One region of the Bacillus sp. FJAT-45066 genome, then DNA from elsewhere that is predicted to be linked to it. Evidence: riboswitches for the same ligand, from Rfam matches in the RefSeq annotation. Region 1 holds a riboswitch; each other region holds the start of a gene.
What was found. Region 1 has a riboswitch for S-adenosylmethionine ahead of CDZ92_RS17830 (sugar ABC transporter substrate-binding protein). Riboswitches for the same ligand answer to the same signal wherever they lie in the genome.
Positions count from the first base shown of each region.

Region 2: linked by a shared signal. The riboswitch ahead of metK (methionine adenosyltransferase) and the one ahead of CDZ92_RS17830 (sugar ABC transporter substrate-binding protein) in region 1 are both predicted to bind S-adenosylmethionine.
Region 3: linked by a shared signal. The riboswitch ahead of CDZ92_RS16305 (LLM class flavin-dependent oxidoreductase) and the one ahead of CDZ92_RS17830 (sugar ABC transporter substrate-binding protein) in region 1 are both predicted to bind S-adenosylmethionine.

Region 1 is NZ_NISQ01000001.1:3,552,627-3,560,651, reverse strand. It holds gene CDZ92_RS17835 (sugar ABC transporter ATP-binding protein) at 1-736, opposite strand, end outside; gene CDZ92_RS17830 (sugar ABC transporter substrate-binding protein) at 1,065-2,177, opposite strand; SAM riboswitch class I at 2,339-2,457, opposite strand; gene CDZ92_RS17825 (PspA/IM30 family protein) at 2,699-3,367, shown strand; gene CDZ92_RS19740 (septation ring formation regulator EzrA) at 3,827-6,358, opposite strand; partial or broken gene CDZ92_RS17810 (SGNH/GDSL hydrolase family protein) at 6,570-7,211, opposite strand; gene CDZ92_RS17805 (aldehyde dehydrogenase family protein) at 7,501-8,025, opposite strand, start outside.
Region 2 is NZ_NISQ01000001.1:44,582-52,606, reverse strand. It holds gene asnB (asparagine synthase (glutamine-hydrolyzing)) at 1-1,082, opposite strand, end outside; gene metK (methionine adenosyltransferase) at 1,453-2,652, opposite strand; SAM riboswitch class I at 2,952-3,110, opposite strand; gene pckA (phosphoenolpyruvate carboxykinase (ATP)) at 3,423-5,009, shown strand; gene CDZ92_RS00310 (alpha/beta hydrolase family protein) at 5,361-6,146, opposite strand; gene CDZ92_RS00305 (ABC transporter substrate-binding protein) at 6,260-7,258, shown strand; gene CDZ92_RS00300 (ABC transporter ATP-binding protein) at 7,271-8,025, shown strand, end outside.
Region 3 is NZ_NISQ01000001.1:3,213,781-3,221,805, reverse strand. It holds gene CDZ92_RS16315 (DUF1002 domain-containing protein) at 517-1,422, shown strand; gene CDZ92_RS16310 (ATP-grasp domain-containing protein) at 1,819-2,763, opposite strand; gene CDZ92_RS16305 (LLM class flavin-dependent oxidoreductase) at 2,846-3,877, opposite strand; SAM riboswitch class I at 3,984-4,087, opposite strand; gene CDZ92_RS16300 (DUF3221 domain-containing protein) at 4,212-4,583, shown strand; gene CDZ92_RS16295 (hypothetical protein) at 4,626-5,141, opposite strand; gene CDZ92_RS16290 (endonuclease/exonuclease/phosphatase family protein) at 5,380-6,177, shown strand; gene CDZ92_RS16275 (PRK06851 family protein) at 6,739-7,839, opposite strand.

The DNA.
Region 1 (8,025 bases):
CTAGCATGTGCTCGATGACTTCGCCTGGTGCTGTGTTGTTGATTTGTTGATTTGTTACAAATTTTCCGTTTCGTAAGACGGTGATTTCATCGCATATGTTAAAGATTTCCGGAAGTCGGTGGGAAATAAAGATAATGGCGATGTTGTTCTTTTTTAGGCTTTGAATGATCCGGAAAAGTTCGGTTGTCTCGGTATGACTTAATGGTGCGGTTGGCTCGTCAAGAATTAGGATTTTACAATCGGTAGAAATGGCACGAGCGATTAGAACCATTTGTTTTTGAGCAAGTGTTAGTTCACTGACGAGTTTTTTGCTTGAAACGTTTATTTTTAAATGGTTCAAGATCTCGGTTGCTGTTTTATGTAATTGGGACCAGTTGATAAGCTGGCGACCTTTCATGTCGTGGACAAGTGTTGATAGTAATATGTTTTCTGCAACGGTTAAGGTCTGGATGAGTGCAGTGTCCACTTCTTGATAGACGATTTGAATGCCGTGTTGCTGTGCGTCTTTTGGAGACTTGATTGATAACGGCGTGTTGTTGTATGTGATCGTTCCGGCGTAGTTGGAATAAGCGCCAGCGAGAACTTTCATGAGTGTTGATTTGCCAGCGCCGTTTGCCCCGATTAATGCGTGCACGCTGCCTGGTGTGGCCGTGAAGCTAACACTATCTAGCGCTCGTACTCCAGGGAACTCTACAGTAATCTCTTTCATATGTAGAACCGAGTTTTGTATTGCCACTTTGTTTCCCCTCCTTTACAGAATTGTTACAGGTGCCAGGCACTGTTTTATTGGCTCAACTTTTTTGCGTTGTTCCAACAGTGCCAGGCACCTGGGATTATTTTACTTCCGCTGATAACAAAGGTATTTCGCTGATATCATGGGTGTTTCGCCGATTGGAGCAATGCACTCGCTGATTGATGGCCCATTTTCGCCGATTGAAGGTTAATTTTCGCCGATTAACTCCTCATTTTCGCCGGTAAAATCCCATTTTTCGCCGATTGACCACAAATCATCGTCAATCGCTTCTACAATTTCACATTAAACTAGTAATCTCACTATCTTCCATCTACTTTTTCTTGTAATGTTCCTTCAAAACTTTCATCCAATCTTCTTCAAACACTGTGGACGTCCCCCATCCTTCCACAATGTTGTTCAAATTCACCATGTTGACTGGCTCGCTTGCTTCACGAAGCTCATCTTGAGAAATTAATGCTGCATCTAGATCAAAATGCTGTGGCGTTTCTTCTCCAGCTAATTTTTTTGCTAAAATTCTTAAGTTAACTGCGCCAATTGTTTTTGGATCAACAGCCGCAGTATATTTCCACGAGCTTCCTTCTGACTGGATTTCTTGTAAATCTGCATTGGAAACATCAATTCCGTATATTTTTATCTCATCGCGGCCTGCTTCGCGAATCGCACGAGCTGCCCCAATTGCAAATGCATCCCACGTTGCAAAGATTGCATCAATGGAGCCTTTCGGATGTTTGTTTAACATCGCGGCTACTGCATTTTGCGTTTGAACGGATGTATCGGCTGCCGCTACACCGAAGCGCTCCACTTCCTTCAATCCTGAATTTTCCGCTAGGACTTGTGTATACACATTATTACGTCTTACCATTGGAGGGAATCCGTCTACCCATAAGTACACGATGTTCGCCTCTCCATTGAAGTCCGCTACTAACTGATTGAGCGCAAGACTTGCCAGAGCTTCATCATCTTGAGATGTTAATGTGACACCTTCTATAGAAGCCAAGTCTAGGTTTGAATCAAACGTCACGACGCTCTTTCCGTTATCAACTAACTTTTTCACCGCATCGACTGTTGCAGCGTCGTCACCGTGAGAAATAATAAAGCCATCAAAATCTTGATTTAATGCTTGTTCAATTGCATCGTGAAATTTTGCTGTATCACCGTTCGCTGTGAAAACTTCCACCTCAAAGCCTAGCGATTCGCCCTCTTCTTTCGCTCCTGCAAGAAATTGAGCGGTATGGTCATCCCCTCCAATTTTTCTTATTACCTTGATCTTTGCTCCATCCCCTGTAGCAAAGCGTTCTGGGACATTCTCAAAAGATACGTTATTCGATTGGTTTGATGAGCTTTTGCTTGAATTACATCCTGTTAACAATAAAGAAAAAGCTAGGGTTGTTGTTATTGCGGCTTTCCATATTGATTTTTTCATGTTTGTTTCCTCCTAATTAAGTAGTTTACTGTCTTAATACTGACTCAGTTGTTTTAGAATGTTTCCTCCAATCCCACCACGAAATTTGAGAGGTTTTTTGAACAAAGAAAAAACCTCTCTAAAAAGAGAGGTTCATACGGCAGACAATATCCGAACTTCCTCTCTCATCTTCCAAAACGACTAGTAAAGTCGCTTTGCAGGATTTAGCACCAATTCCAAGTAAAAATGGAACGGTTGCCGGGCATCATAGGGCCAGTCCCTCCGCCTCTCTTGATAAGAGATCAAGTATTAAGTTGAATTTCATATTTACTACTTTAATTCGGTAAAGGCAAAATGTCAACACAATTTAGAAAATTCATTCGACAAATTTCGGGTGGTGCCTGGCACCTGTAAATCTTTGGCACCTGTAAATCTTTTGAAACTTTTTTGTTTTTGGTACGTAATATTGATTAGACCATTGCATTATAGTGTTGTGTTATGATGGGAATAATTACATTTCTTTTATTATAGGAGGGATTGGGATGTTTCGTTTTTTCAATCGTGTTCGTACTGTTGTTTCTTCTGAGTTGAATGCATTATTAAATAAGGCTGAGGATCCAGGGAAAATGTTGGATCAGTTTATTTTAGATATGGAAAAGGATATTGCAGATGTCGAAGCAGCTGTAGCAAAGCAAATTGCAAACGAGAAAATTTTGTCTAAGCAATACGCAGAGGCTGCAGACCTTGTTGCTAAACGCGAAGAGCAAGCGATTAAAGCGTTGCAATCTGGTGATGAAGATTTAGCTCGCCGTGTGTTAGAGGATAAAAACAAGCAGCAAGCACAAGCTCAGTCTTTGGATCTACTAGTAGAAGAAGCTACAAAGCTATCGGAAGAATTAAAAGAAAAGTTGCGTGAAATGAAAGACGAGTTACGTGACATGAAGATGAAGAAAGATTCGTTGAAAGCTCGTTCGGAAAGTGCGAAGGCGCGTGCCAAAGTAAACCGTACGATGTCTGGAATCGGAACTGGCGCAAAAGCTGGATTTGAGCGCATGGAAGAAAAGGTAATGCATCATGAAGCACAAGCGGAGGCTTCGGAAGAGTTACGTAGTGCGAACAAATCGTTAGATGACGAGTTAGCCCTGTTAGACCGCACGAGTTCGGTGGATGATGAGTTAGCGGCGTTGAAGGCGAAGTTAGAAAAGAAATAATAGATTTGATTGGAGCAATAAACGTGGGCGGTGATCTGCCCTTGTTTATTGCTTTTTTTGAGGTTGTTTTTGCTCGTTGTTAGATTGCGTTTAGTGTTGGATTATTTGTCCTCTCGCTCGTTCGCTGATTGAAGCACGCTTTCGCTGATAATTTAATAGTTTCGCTGATTGAAGTCTGTTTTCGCCGATTGGCTATTATGGTCGCCGATTGTTTCCTCATTTTCGCCGATAAATTGCCGGTTTTCGCCGATTGAACCCGCATTTTCGCCGATAAACTGTCAATTTTCGCCGATAAACCTCCTCCCCACCAAAAATTCACACCCAGCCAATTAACCTTTCTCACCGAAATTCACCTAATCGGACAAATCCAGAATGAAAACATCCCCTACAAAGCAAAAAACACTCCCCTATCTACAAATTTCATAGATAGAGAAGTGCTTCACAATCATTCAAACTAGCCTAAAACTTCCGTCCGCCTCCGCGTGAACCGCCACCGAAGCTTCCTCCGCCGCCTCGAGATCCACCGCCGAAACTTCCGCCACCTCCGCGTGAACCACCGCCTCCGCCGAAGCCGCCTCCAAATCCACCGCCAGAACCTCCACCAAAACCGCCTCCACCGTTATTACGGTTTCGGGCAGCTGCTGCGGCCGCGGCTGCTGCAGCACGTCTTTGTTCTTCGGCGCGAATCCGACGCTCTTCTGCGACCATTTCATCGACAATCCTCCTGCCTATCGCAATTTCTGCACGCGCATCAGCATATTTACCTTCATCAATTAAACGAGCAATTTGCGCTTCACACGTCCCAAAACGAGATTTATAGTTGGACATTAACAACCTTAAGCCAAGTCTCCTATCAATGTTTCGGTACGAGTGTTGCAAATCTTGCCACTCGCGCTCGACTTTTCGTTTTTCTTCTAATAAACTATCTGCATGCACTTCCAACTGAGCTAACTGCTTCTCCGCAAGCACAGCCTTATCCGTAACTAATTGTAGATGAACTGGCTTACGATCCACTTCTTCCCGTAAAAACTTCAAATCTTCCAGTAACCTACTAATTACAAATAAATCGACTGGCAGTTTATGCTGTGAAACTTTCTTATCTAAATCGCCAACCCGCTTCAAAGCAGATTCCACCGATTCTGTAACAGAACCACGTCTTTTCTCCAACTGATTAAATGCGGTAAAGCACGCATCATGCAATTCGAGCACTTTCGCAAGTTCTGCCAACATGGCCACTGTTACTTCATTTGCCTTCTTGTATTGCTGTACATCGGGCTTCAACGCCTCTGTTACTACTACAATCTTCTTATCTATTTCTTCCACGAAATCTTTCATCGTAACAAAATCCGCTTCCAAATGGCTCCACAACACTTCCGCATAGCCACTATTAAGCCTCGTTCGCTCTGCCCCAAACTTACCATCTAACCCTTTATAAGCTGGCAGTTCCTCTGACACCGCCAAAACACGCTTCCGGGATTCATCGCGGTATTGAATTAGCGCACCCACTCTTCTCTTCGCATCCGCTAACAACTCAACAATCGCCACTCGACTTTGGTCGGCACGCTTCACATTTCCAACTTGTAACTCCGCCAAAAATGCTTTTAACACGTCACGAGCCTTCAAGATCAAAGAAGCATAATCTTCGTCGACTAACAGTAAGTTTTGTTGGGACACCAAAGTTTTCAGCTCTCGTTCCGTTTCCAAAATCATCGGCTCGAGCGTTTCTCCTTCTTCTAGTAACTCCCCGAGCAGCTTCACGTCTGAGCGCAAGTCCTCGACACTTTCGCTAACTTCCGGCAGTATGGCATGGGCCGCTGAAAAATCGAACGCGTCGTCTAACGCTACCGCTCGCTTCAATCTACTATTTGCGCCTTCCATTTTTTCCAAAAGAGCAGTGAACGAGTGTCGGTGCTCTAATCTGAATTTTTCCACCGTACGCGAACATTGTGCGAGCGTTTCGGTGAATTCTTTTAATTTTCGGTTCGTGTGCATTTCTTTTGCCGTTAAGCGTTGCACTTGCTCATTTACCTGCTGAAAGTTTGCTTCTTGGTTGTTGTAATTGTCTTCTAAAGCGGCAATTTCTTTTTTCCACTTCGACTCCACTTGTGCGAACCCGAAAAAATGTTTGAATAATTTTTCGTTTTGCGCGTTGGAAAGGAGGCGTTCTAGTGTGACTTCGCTTTCTTTTGCTTCTGTTAAAAATTGAGCCAGTCGGTCGTAGAGTTGGCGAAATTCCGCTTGTGTTGTGCCTCTGCTCAGTTTTTGCTTATCGCTTGCTTGATTAAATGGATCGAGTATATTTCCAAGCAGAGCTTTTTGTTTTGCGTGCAAAGTTTGAACAAGGTTCGTTATTTGCTTTCGCTTATTGATTAAATAGATAAAACGGCCGATGATGGAGATTGCCGTGATGACAATAAGTATAACTAACAGGGCAATAGATGAGCTGCCGCTGTTTTGGGTTGGTGCAGGCGTTGGGGTCGCTGGTTGGTTAGGTTCTGTAGGAGGAACTCTTCCACCTGTCCCAACTTCTTTTGAAAGCTGTTCGACTTTGCCGAAAAGGTTGATCATTCCCTCACCAAACCGGCCTTCGCCTGCTGAGACCATGAACGTTTCGTCTATTAATCTACCGATTGCTTCGGACCCGCCCATTAGTTGGATCGCTCTATCGATCTTCGTTAGTTTGTCTACGTTCATGTATATTTCGCCGTCGCCAACAGAAATAAGGACGGTCGCATCATAGCCGCTCGATTTCATTTCATCGAAAAGTCTGTCTGCTTCTGATGCAATGGGTTTTCCGTTCAAGCTATCTATCGTTCTGACGTAATAGCGGAACTCGGAATTGGCGAAAGTGGATTGAAGTTCACTTATTTCTGCTTGCGAAAAGAAGCCTCCATTATCGTCCACTACCACTTCGGCAGAAGCATTTATAGGTAAAAATAAAAATAATACAAGTAAACTAGTAAAAATGATGCTAATTCTGCGAACCTTCACGCCACATTCCCCCTTTTAACTCTCCGTTACAATTGTATGTAAAGTAATACGAATAAAGGAAGAAAAAGTTGCAATAAAATTATTCGACAAATTTCGGGTGGTGCCTGGCACTTTTGCATTTGTGCAAAAGTGCCAGGCACCTAGAAAAAAATGTAAGACCAGATTTCTAGTGGTGTGTGTTCAATGCCACTGTGAAATCTGGTCTAGTTTTTTATTTTTTTTGTTTTTTTGTTGAATGTGAGAGCCCAAGTGCTTGTAGGCCAATTTCGGCTAATTTTTGTTGGCCAGCAATAGTTGGGTGGATGTCGTTGAGGCGAACGAATTCTGCTTGGTTAGAACCGTAGGCCGCGTTAGCATAAGCTATTTTTATGTTTTCATGTTGGAATGCAGTAGCATAAATTCCACCATTAACTAGAGGTAGTATCCCTACCGCTAACGCATGTAACGGGGCATTATCTTGAAAAGGATTGTAAACATCGTATACGACCACAGGTGCATCTGTAAGGCTTCGTATTTCAACTAAAATAGAGTTTAAATTACTTAACATCAGACTGTTTTGGAGACCTTCATTTATACATAGTCCAATAAACGGACCACACGCTTGTGCTGCCCCTAACACTTGCAATAAATCATTACTACCAATATTTAGTGTAATATAATCAGCATGCCGAATCGCTTGACGGTATTTTTCGTCGTGTTGGATGGTTGGTAATAGGTGGTCTGTTCTCCAACCAGGGATTGCTAAGTTTCTTACCCTTAGGTCTGCTGCATCTCCCATAAGATACGGAAAGGCGAATTTAGAAGGCTCGAAGTTGTCTTCTCCTAAGTTGTATCCGAACGGAATAGAGTCTCCAAGCGCTACTAACGACTTTTTAGCGTTGTTTTAGCGTTGTCGTTTTTTGCAAAGGCGGGCGTAGCTAAAACTAAACTGGCTACTATTAATAAAATAATGGTACGAAAAATGTAATTCAAATCTTTTTCCTCCTCTATTAAACTAGTTACCATTCTATTATAGAGAAGTAGATTTGGGGAGTCTGTCGAACGTTATTGAGAACAGTAGCTACTACTGAAAAATCGTTCGACAAACTTCGGGTGGTGCCTGGCACTTTTGCATTTGTGCAAAAGTGCCAGGCACATGGGGTTTATTGGTAGTTAAGGCTGATCATTTTCATTTTGGTCATTTCTTTGATGGCGTATTTGACGCCTTCGTAGCCATAGCCGGATGATTTGTAGCCGCCGTATGGCATGTGGTCGAAGCGGGTTGTTGGTACGTCGTTGATGAAGACTTGCCCTACTTCGAGTTGGTGGCCAAGTTGTAGTGCTTGTTTTAGGTTGTTTGTGAAGATACCGGCGTTTAGGCCGTAGTCGCTATTGTTCATTTCGCTTACTGCTTCTTCTGCGTTTTCGACAACATTGATGAAGACGACTGGGCCGAAAACTTCGTTGCAGGATACTTTTGCTGCTGTTGCTACATTTGTTAAAACGGTTGGTAGAATGCCGTTATCTTTTGCTTCACCGCCAGTTAGAAGGGTGGCACCATTTTGTATCGCTTCCTCGATCCATTCTAGTATTCTAGCTTGTGACTTTTTATTTATTAGGCTTGTTACTACTGTACTCGGGTCAGTTGGCTCGCCATATGGTAGTTTTTTTGTTACTTCCACAAACAT
Region 2 (8,025 bases), 3.5 Mb from region 1:
TCTCCAGATAAAGCAACGGTAACGTGCTCTCTAGCAGTTCTAGCTAGAAAATATAAAGGTATGGCTGCAGGGTCTGCAACAGGGTCATCTAAATGCCAAATTATTTTTGGTAACTCTTTAATAAATTCATCCGGCTTAATGTTATAACTAATGTTTTCAACACCTAAAGCCTCAGCTGTCTTTTTCGCAACATCTATTTCACTATATCCATCTATCTCAAACCCAACAGAGAATGTTTTAATATTAGGATTAAACTCTTTAGAAAGAGTTGCGACAATCGTCGAGTCAATACCACCAGATAAGAAACAACCTACAGGCACATCACTGCGCATATGTTTTTTAACGGATTCCCTTAGCACTTCCTGAATATGGTTTTCTAAACCTTTTTCTGATTGTGCAACTGGATGGAAAGTTGGATGCCAGTATTCCGTAAATTGTAAACCATTTTTCTTATCTAGTGTAAAATAGTGACCTGGCTTCACCTTTTTTATAGATGGAAATAATGTGTTTGGCTCTGGTACATATTGAAAGGTTAAATAGTGTTGAAGTTGAGTCTCATCGATCGACTCTTCAACGGGAATACCTTGAAAAACACTTTTCACTTCTGATGCAAAAATAAACGCTTCTTCGTTTTCATAATAGAACAAAGGTTTAATACCGAATGGGTCACGTGCACCAAATAGAGATTTTTCTTCTGTGTCCCATATTAAAAAACTAAACATTCCTTCTAAGTACTTCACACTTTCTTCTTTATATAAAGAGTAAAGAGCTATAATGACTTCTGTATCTGATTCAGTTTGAAATGGATACCCTTGCTCCACTAATTTTTTTCTTAATTCAACATAGTTATAGATTTCACCATTAAAGATGATCCAATAACGTTTTGAGTAGTCGTTCAACGGTTGTGCACCATTTTCTAAATCAATAATACTAAGTCTTTTAAACCCAAATTGAACCCACTCATCTTGAAAAACTCCAGTGTCATCTGGTCCACGATGATGTATTGCAGAAAGCATCTCTTCCATCTGACCATATTCATTTGCTTTCCCATACTTAGAATAAAATCCGACAAAACCACACATAATTACACCTCTTTAGTAAGCATTAAAGTTATCTATTAAAATAAATACCCATTTTCCACTAAAAATAGTATTAGTTTTCCTAAATACTTTGAGAATATACTAGAATAGTAATAATAAAAAGAAATTCTTTTCTCTATTTTTCGACATTTTTTTAATAAATTCCTTTAGGATTTTAATGCCAACTATATTTTATTCTCTTATATACTACCCTCAATTGCTTTAAAAAGTTTTCACGACAAAATATTTTTATTTTTAAGCCTCAAGCTTGCACGGAAATCAACATGTATTAGTATTTGATTATTAACACTATGCTTGAACATATATTTTTTAAAAAAATACCACTACCTTCAAAAGATAGTGGTATTTTAAATTATGCGTTTGCTTGCTCTTTTAAAGCTTCTGCTTTATCTGTTTGCTCCCATGGTAAATCTAAGTCATTACGGCCAAAATGTCCATAAGCAGCTGTTTGCTTATAAATTGGACGACGTAAGTCTAACATTTTGATAATTCCAGCTGGACGTAAATCAAAATTGTTACGTACAAGTTCCACTAATTTCTCTTCAGTAACTGTCCCAGTTCCGAAAGTGTCCACTGCAATAGATACTGGTTGAGCTACACCAATTGCATATGCAAGCTGAACTTCACATTTGTCAGCAAGGCCAGCAGCTACGATGTTTTTCGCAACATAACGTGCAGCATAAGCACCAGAACGGTCTACTTTTGTAGGATCCTTACCAGAGAATGCACCACCGCCGTGACGAGCATATCCACCGTACGTATCAACGATAATCTTTCTTCCAGTTAAACCAGCATCCCCTTGAGGACCACCGATTACGAAACGGCCTGTTGGGTTAATGAAGTATTTCGTGTTTTCATCAATTAACTCAGCAGGTACAACTGGCTTAATAACATACTCTTTAATGTTACGTTGAATTTGCTCTAACGTAACCTCCGGATGATGTTGTGTTGAAATAACGATTGTATCAATGCGTTCAGGCTTGTCGTTCTCATCATATTCTACTGTTACTTGAGTTTTGCCATCTGGACGTAGGTAAGGTAAGATTTCGTCTTTCCTTACTTCCGTTAAGCGACGAGCTAATTTATGTGATAATGAAATAGGAAGAGGCATTAACTCTTTCGTTTCATTACATGCAAAACCAAACATTAATCCTTGGTCACCAGCACCGATGGCTTCGATTTCCGCATCAGACATTTGACCTTCACGAGCTTCTAATGCTTGGTCAACTCCCATTGCGATATCAGCAGATTGCTCATCAATAGAAGTTAATACTGCACAAGTTTCCGCGTCAAATCCGTATTTTGCACGAGTATAACCAATACCTTGGATTGTTTCACGAACAATTTTCGGGATGTCTACATAAGTAGAAGTTGTAATTTCTCCTGCCACTAATACTAAACCAGTTGTTACAGAAGTTTCACATGCAACACGAGCGTTAGCATCATTTGCTAAAATAGCGTCTAGAATTGAATCTGAAATTTGGTCACAAATCTTATCCGGGTGTCCTTCTGTTACTGACTCAGAAGTAAATAAACGACGTTGTTTTGTCATTTTGTCCGTTTCCTCCTTTGGAATTATAAAGGTATGTAACATATGAGTTACATTGCGGTGAAATCACCATTTTTGATACGGATCTCCAGTTTCCCTTTGAATGAGAAGATAAGTAATTAGCTTATCTGTTACTTAAGACGTAACACTAAGTGACAAGCCTGAGATGAAAGAATGACGGTCCATTATCTTCTATTAAAAAGTATTGGTCGTTTTGAGTTTCTTTCTTATCATGTGTCAAAATATAAAAAACCTTCCCTAAAAATTTGAGGAAAGGTTTTAATCACTACGTTCGCCTTTCACTCTTATCGCTCAAGGGCATAAGCATCCTTGCGTCAGGTTAGCACCTTTGCTCAAGGTGGAAAAAATTTCTTAACAAAGCGTTCCTATAGGAAATCGCATAATATGAGCAGGTTGCTGGGTTTCATAGGGCCTGTCCCTCCACCAGCTCGGGATAAGAGTATCCGTTCAAGGATTTATATTAACGTAGTCAAACCTTGCATGTCAACAAAAAACGATACGAAATTATAATTCTTTTGTTGAGTTTGTTTCATAATGGAGTAAAATAAGAAAGGGAATGATATTTCTATGAACGAAGTGTTTTATCATTAATAATAAGTGGAAAATATATATGAAGAATTTTTGTCATAATACTAACCATTTTAATTATTATTTCATAAAATACGATAATTAGTATGGACTATTTCAGTTAATGTGTTATACTTTTTATTAGAGAAATAACATAATACTTATTTGAAGGAGAGTTATCCATGATGAAAACGGTTGGTATTGAAAGCGGTTTAACAAAATTAGTTTATGGAACAAATGCACAAATTCAATTATCCGTTCCGCAATTAGTGGAGAAAATATTAAACCGTAATGAAGGAACATTGTCTTCCACTGGCGCAATTCTGGCGACAACTGGTAAATATACAGGGAGATCCCCTAAAGATAAATTCATTGTAGAAGATGACGTAAGTAAAAGTAAAGTAGATTGGGGTAAAGTAAACCAACCAATCTCTGAAAATATTTTTGATCGTTTATATGAAAAAGTTCTTCAATACTTAGGTGAAAAAGAAGAAATTTTTGTATTTAAAGGTTTTGCTGGTGCAGATGAAAAATATCGCCTACCTATTCAAGTAATAAACGAATTTGCTTGGCACAATCTTTTTGCACACCAATTGTTCATTCGTCCATCTGATGAAGAATTAGCAAAACACGAAACAGCTTTTACTATTGTTTCTGCCCCTACATTCAAGGCAGATCCAGCTGTTGATGGTACAAATTCTGAAGCATTCATTTTAGTTTCATTCAGTAAAAGAATCGTATTAATTGGTGGAACAGAGTATGCTGGAGAGATGAAGAAATCCATCTTCTCTATCATGAACTACTTACTTCCTGAAGAAGGCATCATGCCAATGCACTGTTCTGCAAACGTGGGACGTGAAGGCGATGTTGCATTATTCTTTGGTCTTTCCGGAACTGGTAAAACAACATTATCTGCAGACGCTAACCGCAAACTAATCGGTGATGATGAGCACGGTTGGTCTAATACTGGTGTATTTAACATTGAAGGTGGTTGCTACGCTAAATGTATCGGCTTAACTCGTGAAAAAGAGCCACAAATCTTTGATTCAATCCGCTTCGGATCTGTTTTAGAAAATGTTGTTTTAGATGAGAACTCTCGTGTTGCAGACTATGATAACTCTACATTAACAGAAAACACTCGTGCAGCTTATCCGCTACAAGCAATGGATAACATCGTTGACCCTAGTGTTGCTGGGCACCCAACAACGATAGTTTTCTTAACTGCTGATGCTACTGGAGTTTTACCTCCAATCAGTAAATTATCAAAAGAGCAAGCAATGTTCCACTTCTTAAGTGGGTATACAAGTAAATTAGCTGGTACAGAGCGTGGAATCACTTCTCCACAAGCAACATTCTCTACATGTTTCGGCTCACCTTTCTTACCACTTCCTGCAACAGTTTATGCTGAAATGTTAGGGAAGAAAATTGATGAGCACAACGTTCAAGTATTTTTAGTAAATACTGGTTGGACTGGTGGCGAATATGGTGTAGGTAGTCGTATGAAGCTTTCTTACACACGCGCAATGGTTCAAGCAGCTATTGAAGGTGAATTAACGAGTGCAGAAACTACTAAGGACCCATACTTTGGTCTTGAGATTCCTGTACATGTTGCAGGTGTTCCAGATGAAGTGTTACAGCCTATGAAGACTTGGAATAACGACGAAGCATATGATGCTAAAGCTCGTGAACTAGCTGGTAAATTTAAAGCTAACTTTGAAAAATTTAATTCTGTCCCACGTGAAGTGTTAGAGCTTGGTGGTCCTACAGTTTAATATTCCTATCGTATGAAATTAAAAGAGGCTATCCTAGAAGTCAGTTTTGCTGACTTACTAAGATAGCCTTTTTTATTTAGGTGGGAATTGCATGAAGTTTTCTTTAGTAGTCTTCTTCCCCTTATAAAGATGCATTTTGGCTATTTTTTCCGTCGAGTTGAACTTCATCAGCCTCTTCATGTTCATTTTCTCTCTCTTCCTTTACCATAATGAACGTGAACAGCCTCTTCATGTTCATTTTCTCTCTCTTCCTTAACTAAAATGAACGTCAGCCCCATTATCTAGTTCATCTACTCCCTATACACCTACCTAAATGAACTTGAATCATTTTTCACACCAACTTTAATAGATTTACTTACTTTTCATCCACCTTGCTAACTCTCTCACAACTCTTCTATTCTCCGCTGGGGGAAAGTAATGGTCATATCCTTTAAAATACCAAGACTCTACATCATGGTTTAACTCCTTTAACCGCTTTTCTAGACGATAGGAATGCTCGATCGAAACATTGTCATCTTTTTCACCGTGAATGATTAATACAGGTGCTCGTAACTCCTCTAAAAAATATAAAGGTGTTCGCCATTCATATTGCTCAGGAAATTTTGTAGGCGTTCCTCCAACAACACGCTTTAACATTCTTCGCATATCCACACGTTCATCGTATGTTAAAAACATGTCAGACACCCCACCCCAGCATACAACGGAGGATACATCCTTATTTTCTATGCTGGTCAACAGTGCCATTACGCCCCCACGGGAAAAACCAAAAACATGTACTAGTCCACTTTCGACTCGATGATAACTTCTTAACAGTTCATACGCCGAAAAAGCATCCATACGGTCTTCTCCTGCAAAATCTTCATTCCCCTCTCCACCTTGATTTCCTCGATAAAATGGAGCCATTACAATAAACCCTTCCGAAGCAAATTGGGCAATTCGAGCTGGCCTTACTTGCCCTACATTTTTAATGCCACCTCGCAAATATAGAAAACCTTCATAATTACCTTCCGTTCTCGGCTCTGCCAACAGTCCTTTCACTTTAAGTCCATCGCTCCAGTATGTAACGGTAAATAAGTGTACAGTCGGGTTCGGTGATGGAAAACGCTCTTTTTCTAAAATCTCTCCATTCCTATACAAAACAAAAACCTCCATTTAAACCTAATAGGCATTCACACATTTTTTTCCTCATCATACTTTATCTTATAAAACATCACAACAAGTAGGTCTTTTTACAAGGAGGATTAGCCAAAATGAAACGTTACTTAAGGTTCGGATTGTATCTTTCACTATGTTTGGTATTAATAGTCTCTATCGCTGCATGCGGTAATGGCAAGGCGGAAACTGTTAGAGTTTCTGAGGTTACCCGTTCTATCTTTTACGCTCCATTTTATGCTGCAATAGAACAAGGTTTTTTCGAGGAAGAAGGAATTACGGTTGAGTTAACTACTGCTTGGGGTGGAGATAAAGCAATGACTGCGCTGCTAAGCAATGGAGCAGATATTGCTTTAGTTGGTTCTGAGACTTCCATTTATGTTTATGCGCAAGAAGCAACAGATCCAGTCATTAACTTCGCTCAATTAACACAAACAGATGGGACTTTCTTAGTTGCTAGAAACAAAGTAGATAATTTCTCGTGGGACGACTTAAAAGGTTCTACTTTCCTTGGTCAACGAAAAGGTGGCATGCCACAAATGGTAGGGGAGTTTGTGTTAAAGAAGCATGGCATTAACCCTCAATCAGATTTAAATCTCATTCAAAATATAGATTTCGGTAATATCCCGAGCGCTTTTGCCTCTGGAACAGGAGACTACGTTCAATTATTTGAGCCTCAAGCAAGTGTGTTTGAACAAGAAGGCATTGGCTACATTGTCGCTTCCTTTGGTGTAGAATCGGGGCACGTGCCATATACAACATTTATGGCGAAAGAGAGTTATATGAAAAAAGATGACAAGAAAGTACAAGGATTTACTAGAGCGCTTTATAAAGGACAGCAATGGGTAGAAACGCAGACTGCAAGAGAAGTCGCAGAAGTGATTCAAAAGTACTTTGACGATACTTCCATCGATTTAATCGAAACAGTTGTGGACCGCTACAAGAGCCAAGGTTCATATGCAACAGACCCTATCCTTGATAAAGAAGAGTGGGAAAACTTGCAAAACATTATGAAAGAAGCTGGCGAATTGCCAGTATATGTGGAGCATGAAAAATTAGTAAATACAGAAATTGCCAATAAAATTATCGGCAAATAAGGATGAATCATTATGAGCTTTCTATCAATTGAACAGATTGAACATGTATATTTCACGATAGAACAAGCGACCAAAGTTTTAGAAGATGTTTCCTTGTCGGTTGAGGAGGGGGAGTTTATCTCCCTCCTTGGACCGAGTGGTTGTGGGAAAACAACTATTCTCTCTATCATCGCTGGGCTATTATACCCTACTGGGGGAAAAGTGCAATTAGAGGGAAGGTCCCCCAAACAAGCAAAGGATGATATAGGTTATATGCTTCAACAAGACTATTTATTTCCTTGGAAAACAATCGAAGAGAATATTTTTCTTGGCCTTAAAGTGACGGGCACGATCAATAACGAAAATAAGTTAAAAACGTTACAACTTTTAAGTAAAATGGGGTTGGAAAATGTTGAAAAGTTATACCCATCCCAATTGTCAGGTGGTATGAGGCAACGTGTTGCACTCGTTCGAACTCTTGCTACAAATCCTAAATTGCTTTTACTAGACGAACCGTTTTCTGCATTAGATTTCCAAACAAAATTAAGGCTAGAAGATTTGGTTCAAACAACACTTAAGTCTATTAATAAAACAGCTATTCTAGTTACTCATGATATTGGTGAAGCTATCGCCATGAGCGATCGTATTTTTCTATTAAAAGCAAATCCTGGGAGCGTGGCTAAGACATTTTTTGTCCCTGAAGATCTAAGGAAATTAACACCATTTAAAGCAAGACAACACCCTCAATACGCAGAACTTTTCCAAAAGATATGGAAGGAGTTGGAGCA
Region 3 (8,025 bases), 340 kb from region 1:
GCCGGTTGGATGACCGACTCCTGCGGGAGAGGGCAGGCTGGTGAGACCCCGCAGAGCCTTTGGACTCGAGGAGGCTCACCGCCTCCCCCGCGGAAAGCGGTCATCCAACCGGCACGTTTTTTTAAAATTATGGCTGTGTCTTAGTGTTGATATTTATATAATTACCTGTTGATTTCCGTGCAAGGCTGAGACTCCTGCGGGAGAAGCGGGAAGCGGGAGACCCCACAGGCGCTTGCGCCGAGGAGTAGGTTTTTTCACGACTGTGAAAATAACCTTCCTTTTTACCGTCCGCGGAAAGCGAAGCCTTGCACGGAAATCAACAGCAACCTTTAACATAGCCAAAATAAAAGTAAGCTTTTTAAAAATACTTCCTTGGCGCAATCAGTTCTTTTTTTACTGCTTGTACATATGTTATTAATGATTTTAATTGTAAAAGTCGGACAATTCCTGTATATTTTTCTCAAACGACTCTGTATTAGACAAGCTAAAATTATAGTAATTAAAGGAGAAGTTAACATGATATTTAAACGTTGGTTCAAGATGTTTATCGTTAGTTTGCTAGTGCTTTTAACAGGTTTTGCAACAATTGCTAGTGCAGCTGGTGGAGATACAGAAGATAGTATAAATGAAAAGTTCGGACTTCCTATTGTAGTGTATGGGGGGAACTTAACAGATGAACAAAAAGCTGAAGTAAGAAGATTGTTAAACGTTACAGACACTGCAATGGTAGAAGAAATTTCAGTAACAGGGGACGACTTAGTAAAATATATTGGTGGAGATCGTAGTTCTCGTATGTTCTCTTCCGCTAAGATTACTAGAAAAGAAAGTGGCGAAGGCCTTGTTATTGAACAAGTAACTCCAGATAATATTACAGAAGTGACAAATGAAATGTATGCGAATGCGCTTTTAACAGCAGGTGTCGAGGACGCTCTAGTTCAAGTAGCTTCACCTGTTCGTGTTAGTGGCCACTCGGCTTTAGTAGGAATTTATAAAGCATACGAAGTTGCAGGTGAAGAGTTAGACAAAGATCGCATGGAAGTTGCGAACGAAGAATTAAGTTTAGCTACAAGACTTGCAAAAGATATCGACAAAGAAAAAGTAAGTGAACTACTTACAGAAATTAAAAAGCAAATTGCTGAACAAAACCCAGCAACTCGTGAAGATGTTGAGCGTATTGTAGAGGAACAATTAAAGAAATTAAATATTGAGCTTAGTGCAGAGGATCGCCAGCTTTTAATCGACCTTTTTGAAAAGATGCGCGCACTTAATATTAATTTTGATAATGTTCGTCAGCAGTTAGAGGATATCTCCAAAGATATTAAAAATCGTATTGAAAGCTTAGTTGGAAATACAGGTTTTTGGGAAAGTGTAAAAGAGTTTTTCCGTGATCTATTCCAAACTATTTCTAACTTATTTAAATGAGTGAGTTTCATGATGTACAATTACTAAATGAAAAACGAATATTAAACCTGTTTTTTAATATAATTTACGTTTAATATCGAACGTTATTTAATTATAATAAACGGAACATTCGTTTTTCACTAAACGAATAGTAATTATGAAATTGATTCAAATAATAAATGAAAAGGGTGTATAGAAAATATTTTCTAGCACCTTTTCTTTCGTTTCAAAAACCGTGCCGGTGGTGTGTCCGCTTTCCGCGGGGGAGGCGGTGAGCCTCCTCAAGCCCAAGGGCTCTGCGGGGTCTCACCAGCCTGCCCTCTCCCGCAGGAGTCGGACACACCACCAGCACTTTTATTTCTTTTTAACAAACACTATTTCTTTTGTTAATTTACATTTAACCCGTTACCAGATCCCTCATGCTTCCTCTTTTATCTTCAACTGACTGCCTAAAAATTTGGCTAATTCTAGCATGCCATATTTCCCAGCTTTTTTTTCTGCATCAGCATTATAATTCGTATTTGTATTAACGTCGTAGGTGAATATTTCGCCATTCTCATTACGAATAAATTCAATTCCGGCTACTTGGATATTATTATCCCACAAGAACGCTTCATATTTTTCAATGATTGGGTCGTTAAAGCCTTCGATAATTTGAAACTTCGGCTTCTCTTCTTTTTCTTCTCCAACTGGGCAAAACAAATCACCAATTTGACAGGCATCTGCCGGGCAAAGCTCGAACCCTTCAGACGTGTCTACTTGCACTGCATATAGAAATTTTCCGCCGATGAATTCACATCTTGTAATGAACGGTTGTGGTGCTTTTATATATTCTTGAATGAGGGTAATCCCATCGACTGGCTCTTCAAACGCTGGACTATTTATATAGTTTTCTAGACTTGAGATAGAATGGAATAACTGTACACCTAATCCTTTGCCAGCACGATTGTGCTTTGTAATAAAAGAAGCTGCTCCAATAGCTTTAGCTGCTTTAATAATCTGCTCTGTTCCTACAGCCGCAATCGTTTTTGGTGTTTTGATTCCGTGTTTTTCTAATTCTGTATATTGATTTACTTTGCTTAATTCTAACTGAAGTGCTCGGCTACCGTTGTTCACACGGCGTCCGTTGTGTTCTAGCCATGCTAGAGTTGCAGCAGTTAGTTCTGGGGCGAATCGATGATTTCTAGTATGAGAAGATGCACTCATTCGGTTGTAAAAAACTCCTTGTGGTGGCTCTTCTGTTAATGGGACGATTCCTTCGTCTAAGTGCCACTCTTCGTATGGGAGGTTTAGCTCTTCTAATCGTTTCGTTAAATGCTCTGTCCACTCTTTATTTTCATGTATAATATAGATTTTTTCCAAGAATGTTCCTCTCCTCTTACTGCTTGGTTTTATTGTACAATATGTGATTTGTCTGGTTTGGTGTTCATTAATCATGAAACGATTACTTTTCCTTCATTAAAGGCATTACTTCCATTGCAAATCGTTCCATCTCTTCTAGTTGCGGAGAAAATTGAAGCAACAATAAATCTACACCGACACGCTCATACTCTTTTATTTTTGAAGCAATTTGACTTGGTGTGCCAATTAACCCTGGTCGCAAGCCTCTATTGGAGACGGAATAATCTTGCAGTTTAATTTGTTGTTCTAACTGAGACTTGCTTGTAAAATCTTTAAACCCAGCATAGGCACTGGACTCTTTTACTTCCGTAATGCGCGCTAACTCTTGCTGCGCCTCTTCTTCTGTATCCTTACAGATGATGTATGCAGCCATGCCGAATGATTGTAAAGTTGCTTGCCCTGAGGACATCCGTCGATTTTTCATGTCATTTATTTTTACAGCCACTTCATCAACCGTTCCACCGTGCATCACATAAGCATCACACATACTTGTTATTACTTGCTTTCCTTTTTCACTTTCTCCACCAGCATATAAAATGGGATTTGGGCGTTGAACTGGCTTAGGAGCTAGCTTTGTGTTTTCAAGATGATAGTATTTTCCGTCATAACTAAAAGTTTCTTCTGTCCATAGCCCTTTTAGCACTTCAAGGAACTCTTTCGTTCTTTCGTATCGCTCATCATGTTCTGTAAAAATCCCTCCATATTGACGAGCTTCTTCTTCCCACCATGCGGATACGACATTTAGTGTAAAACGACCATTGCTTATTTGATCAATATTGGCTGCGGCCTTTGCTGTAATAGCTGGATTATGGAACCCAGGTCGAACGGCTGTCATGATCTCAATTTTCTCCGTTACTGCAGCAAGTGCTGCGGCAGTTGACCAAGCATCTAGACAGTCTTGCTCAGGTCCCTTAATATCGTTTAAAAAAAGCTCTGCAATTAGTGTGGTATCATACCCCCATTGCTCAGCTTTTTGAATCACTTCTTTTGCATACGTAAACGTTGATGGCATGTTTTCCTGTTCTACATTGCGAAGCCATCCACCGAATATAGGTAGCCAAAATCCAAATTTCATCCTAGTTCCCCCTCTTTTTCCAAAGCTTTTTCTATATATGCATACAGAAAAAGCCTCTCTCTAATGCATGAAAGATTAAAGGAAGGCTGGTTTAACTTGTGTTATCTCCTTATCTTTCAAGAACATTTGCATAATCTTGCTGGAATTAGCACCTTAAAATTAGGTTGCCGGGCTTCATCAGGCCATTCCCTCTGCCACTCTGGATAAAGAATATATCTAATTACAAGTAATCCTACCACAAAACTTGGTTTAAGGTAAATAATAAATACTCCCTGAACTTGCTTGTAACAAAATATTTTTACTACCGTCTAACTAATAGGAAAGGGTGAATTTTATGATTAAAAAAATGTTAATAATTGCTGCTATGGTTTTTATGGTGTTTTCATTGTTCGGCTGCAATACTACTGCCAATGATCGAGACGGGAAAATAGGTATTAGAGGAACTGTAACGGAGATATCGCCAGATGGGGAGTATGGTGCAATTCTTGTAGAAGGAAAAGTGGAAGAAGATACGGATTTTGATAAAGCAAGTGTACGTATTACAAAAGATACACTTATTCAAAAAGATGCACTTAGTAAGTTACATGTGTTCTCAGATATTCAAGTTGGAGATATGGTCGAAGTAATATTTGATGGTCCTGTTGCGGAGAGTTATCCAGTACAAGGAACGGCAAGTATTATTAGAATTATCACAGAAAAAAAGTAGACCCCGGAAGATAACATCTTTTTGGGTCTACTTTTTTTAAAATTACTGAACGTCTTTGTCAAAGTTCGGGCGAATTAAGCCTTCTTCTTCAAAAACATCGCCAATTTGCTCGTGGAAAGCTTCAAGCCTTTCATATTGAACTTTCTCTTCATCATCAACTTGTAAGTCGTCACCACGTGCTTCAAAATATTGAGCGAAAAGCTCTACTGATTCTTCTAATTCTCCTTTTACGCGATCGTCTAAATCAGAAGAAATTTCTGTGTTACGTAAGTTTTGCGCAACTGTGTTTGCTGCTGTTTTTGCTTCCTCCAAAGATGCACCTTCCGCACCTCTTTCGTATGCAAGTAATGGTTGAATGTCTGCACGAATTGTACGAATCATGTCCATCTGCACACCCATTAGTATTTTAAAATTATTTTTTTCCTCATTTGATGTTTCTTGTTCTGGTGGTGCTGATTCACCAGTATTTCCTGTTCCTTGTCCATTATTTGCGCCACATCCAACTAATAAAGCTGCAAAAAGTATAGATAACACTACCAAAAATCCATATTTTCTCATGTTTTCAAACCCCTTTTCCATTCTTTTTTTGTATAGTGTACCCACTTTTCAAGAACAAGTATATACTTTTACCAATTCACGTAATTATAATAATCTTTTCAAAATAGGGATTTTACAGAATGATAAAGTTTTTTCAAAATAATATTTTATTGTTGCATTTTAATTTATAATTTACTACTATAAAATGAATTACTTACTAGACCGAGTACATATCCAATGTTTGTTAGGAGCGTAAAAAATGAAATTATTAACCTTAAACTGCCACTCGTGGCAAGAAGAGAATCAAGAAGCAAAAATAAAGCATTTAGCCGAAACAATTAAAGAAAAAGCTTATGATGTTATTGCTCTTCAAGAGGTTAGCCAATCTCAGAATGGGCAGATTGTTTATGACAATGTAAAAGAAGACAATTATGCATACGTTCTGTTAATGGAGCTTGAGAAGTTAGGCGTCTCAGACTATTCATTAGTCTGGGACTTGGCTCATTATGGGTATGAAGTGTTAGAAGAAGGGGTTGCTATTTTAACAAAGCATCCTATCGTCGGCCGTGATTCGTTTTTTGTTTCTAAAGCAGAAGTTCCAACGATTTGGAAAACTCGTAAGATTGTCGGAGCGACGATTGAATTTCAAGGGGAGCCACTATCCTTTTATTCGTGCCATTTAGGTTGGTGGGGGGATGAAGAAGAACCTGCAAAGTATCAGATGGAACAGTTGCTTTCGAAATTTGATTCGAAGAAGGCTTTCTTCATGGGAGACTTCAACAATAGTGCTCATATACGAGGCGAAGGATATGATTTCCTTTTAAAAAATGGGTTCATTGATACTTATACTGCAGCCGTAGAGAGAGATTCTGGCGTAACAGTGGAAGGGAAGATTGCTGGTTGGGATGAGAATAAGCAAGATTTACGAATCGACCTTATTCTAACTAACTTTGAAGTGTCCGTTCAATCATCTAAGGTTATTTTTAATGGTGAAAATAAAGAAGTAGTCTCTGATCATTATGGGGTGGAAGTGGAAGTGTTGGTTATAGCTGGGTAAAAATGCAGCTGCAAAAGGTTAACGAATTTATTAAAGTTGCCCCAAAGAACTAACTACTACTTGCTCTTTGGGGACTCTTTCATGTCAAGTTCATTTTGGAATTTATCTTTGGTAAAAATGAACTTGGGAGCTCTCTTCATGTTCATTTTTGGTTTTTTATTTGGTGTAAATGAACGTGGGAGCTCTCTCCATGTTCATTTTTGGTTTTCTTTTGGTGTAAATGAACTTGGGAGCTCTCTCCATGTTCATTTTTGGTTTTTTTTTTGGTGTAAATGAACTTGGGAGCTCTCTCCATATTCATTTTTGGTTTTTTTTTTGGTGTAAATGAACGTGGGAGCTCTCTCCATGTTCATTTTTGGTTTTTTTTTTGGTATAAATATACTTGGGAGCTCTCTCCATGTTCATTTTTGGTTTTTTTTTTTGGTGTAATGAACTTGGGAGCTCTCTCCATGTTCATTTTTGGTTTTTTCTTTGGTGTAAATGAACATGGGAGCTCTCTTCATGTGCTTTTGGGGCCTCTCCCTTATATTTTATTGGGCAATTTTGTCCCCACCAAATTATTTACTGTTTACTAGCAGCTATTTCCCTAATTTCCGTTTGAATATGCTCTGTCCATTTATCAACAATTGTGTAATCCATTGCTGGTACGTATACTTCCTCTAATTTTTCATGCCATTCTTTCGCTTCAGCTAGTAGGGCGATTGCTTCTGTCATTGCCGCCTTGTATCTTGCACCAACACTGGCAATTTCTTTTTCATAACGCTCATCTGTCCCTTGGCGAATCGTTGCCTCGTACATATCGATAATTTCGTCTCCATCTCTTTCAGGGAAATATTCATGTGGAGCTGTACTATCAAAAATAGCAAATCCTAACTCTCTTATAATGACCATATCTAAGCTATGAGGATCAAACCCACAATGATATACCTCTGCGTCAAAACCGTTTGCTTCAGCATGCTTCACTATTTTTTTCAACATAGTAGATTTCCCCGAGCCAGGACGACCTTTAATAAAATAACGTTTTTCAAGACCATCTGTTAAGTTAGGTACAAAATCGCGAGCCCCTACAGGTGTTGCCGCGCCAAGGTAACGATGACGTACATCGGCTTTTTTGTCTAAAATTTTTCCATTAAAAAATTGTCTAATAAGATTGTTTGTTAATTCGTTTGCTTTTTCAAAATTCATATTATGAATGAAATATCTTTCCCATTCGTCGTGAATTTTGAGGGCCTTGTTGAATTTTGCGTATGCCGCGTCATATGCCGCGCTCTTTTTGTTTGCGAATTCTTCAATTAAGCTTCTACTCTCTTTTAGTTTGGAAGAGTCCCAAGCTTCACCTAAGTTCACGTATTGTTCTACCGCGCCAGGTGCCTTCGGTTCAATAACGTGCGGCGCCGTGCCGTCCACAATGCCTACACCTAATGCACGAATGATCACACCGTCTACGGATTGAATGTCTGCCGAACAGTGTAGCATCTCGATGTCATACCCTTTGTCGTTCCAGTAAGCTGCTACTTTTTTAATTAGGGACGACTTTCCTGTCCCTGGTCCACCTTTTAAAATAAACACTTTATCTAAGTTTTCAAGGTTTGAATCATACAAGCTATAGAAACCGCGCGCCGTGTTACCGCCAGCATAATAATTTAATACTTTTCCAGCCAAACATAACACCCCTTTGGTAGTTGGTTAGTTGGTTAGGTGTTAGTTGGTTAGGGTTTAGGAGTGGCTTTAACAACAAAGGGCTAACCAACAACCACTAACGCCTAACTAACTAATATAGGTCCACCAACATTTCTTATTCTTTTTAACATATGCAGGGAGGGTTGGTTAGGTGTATGCCTATTAGTT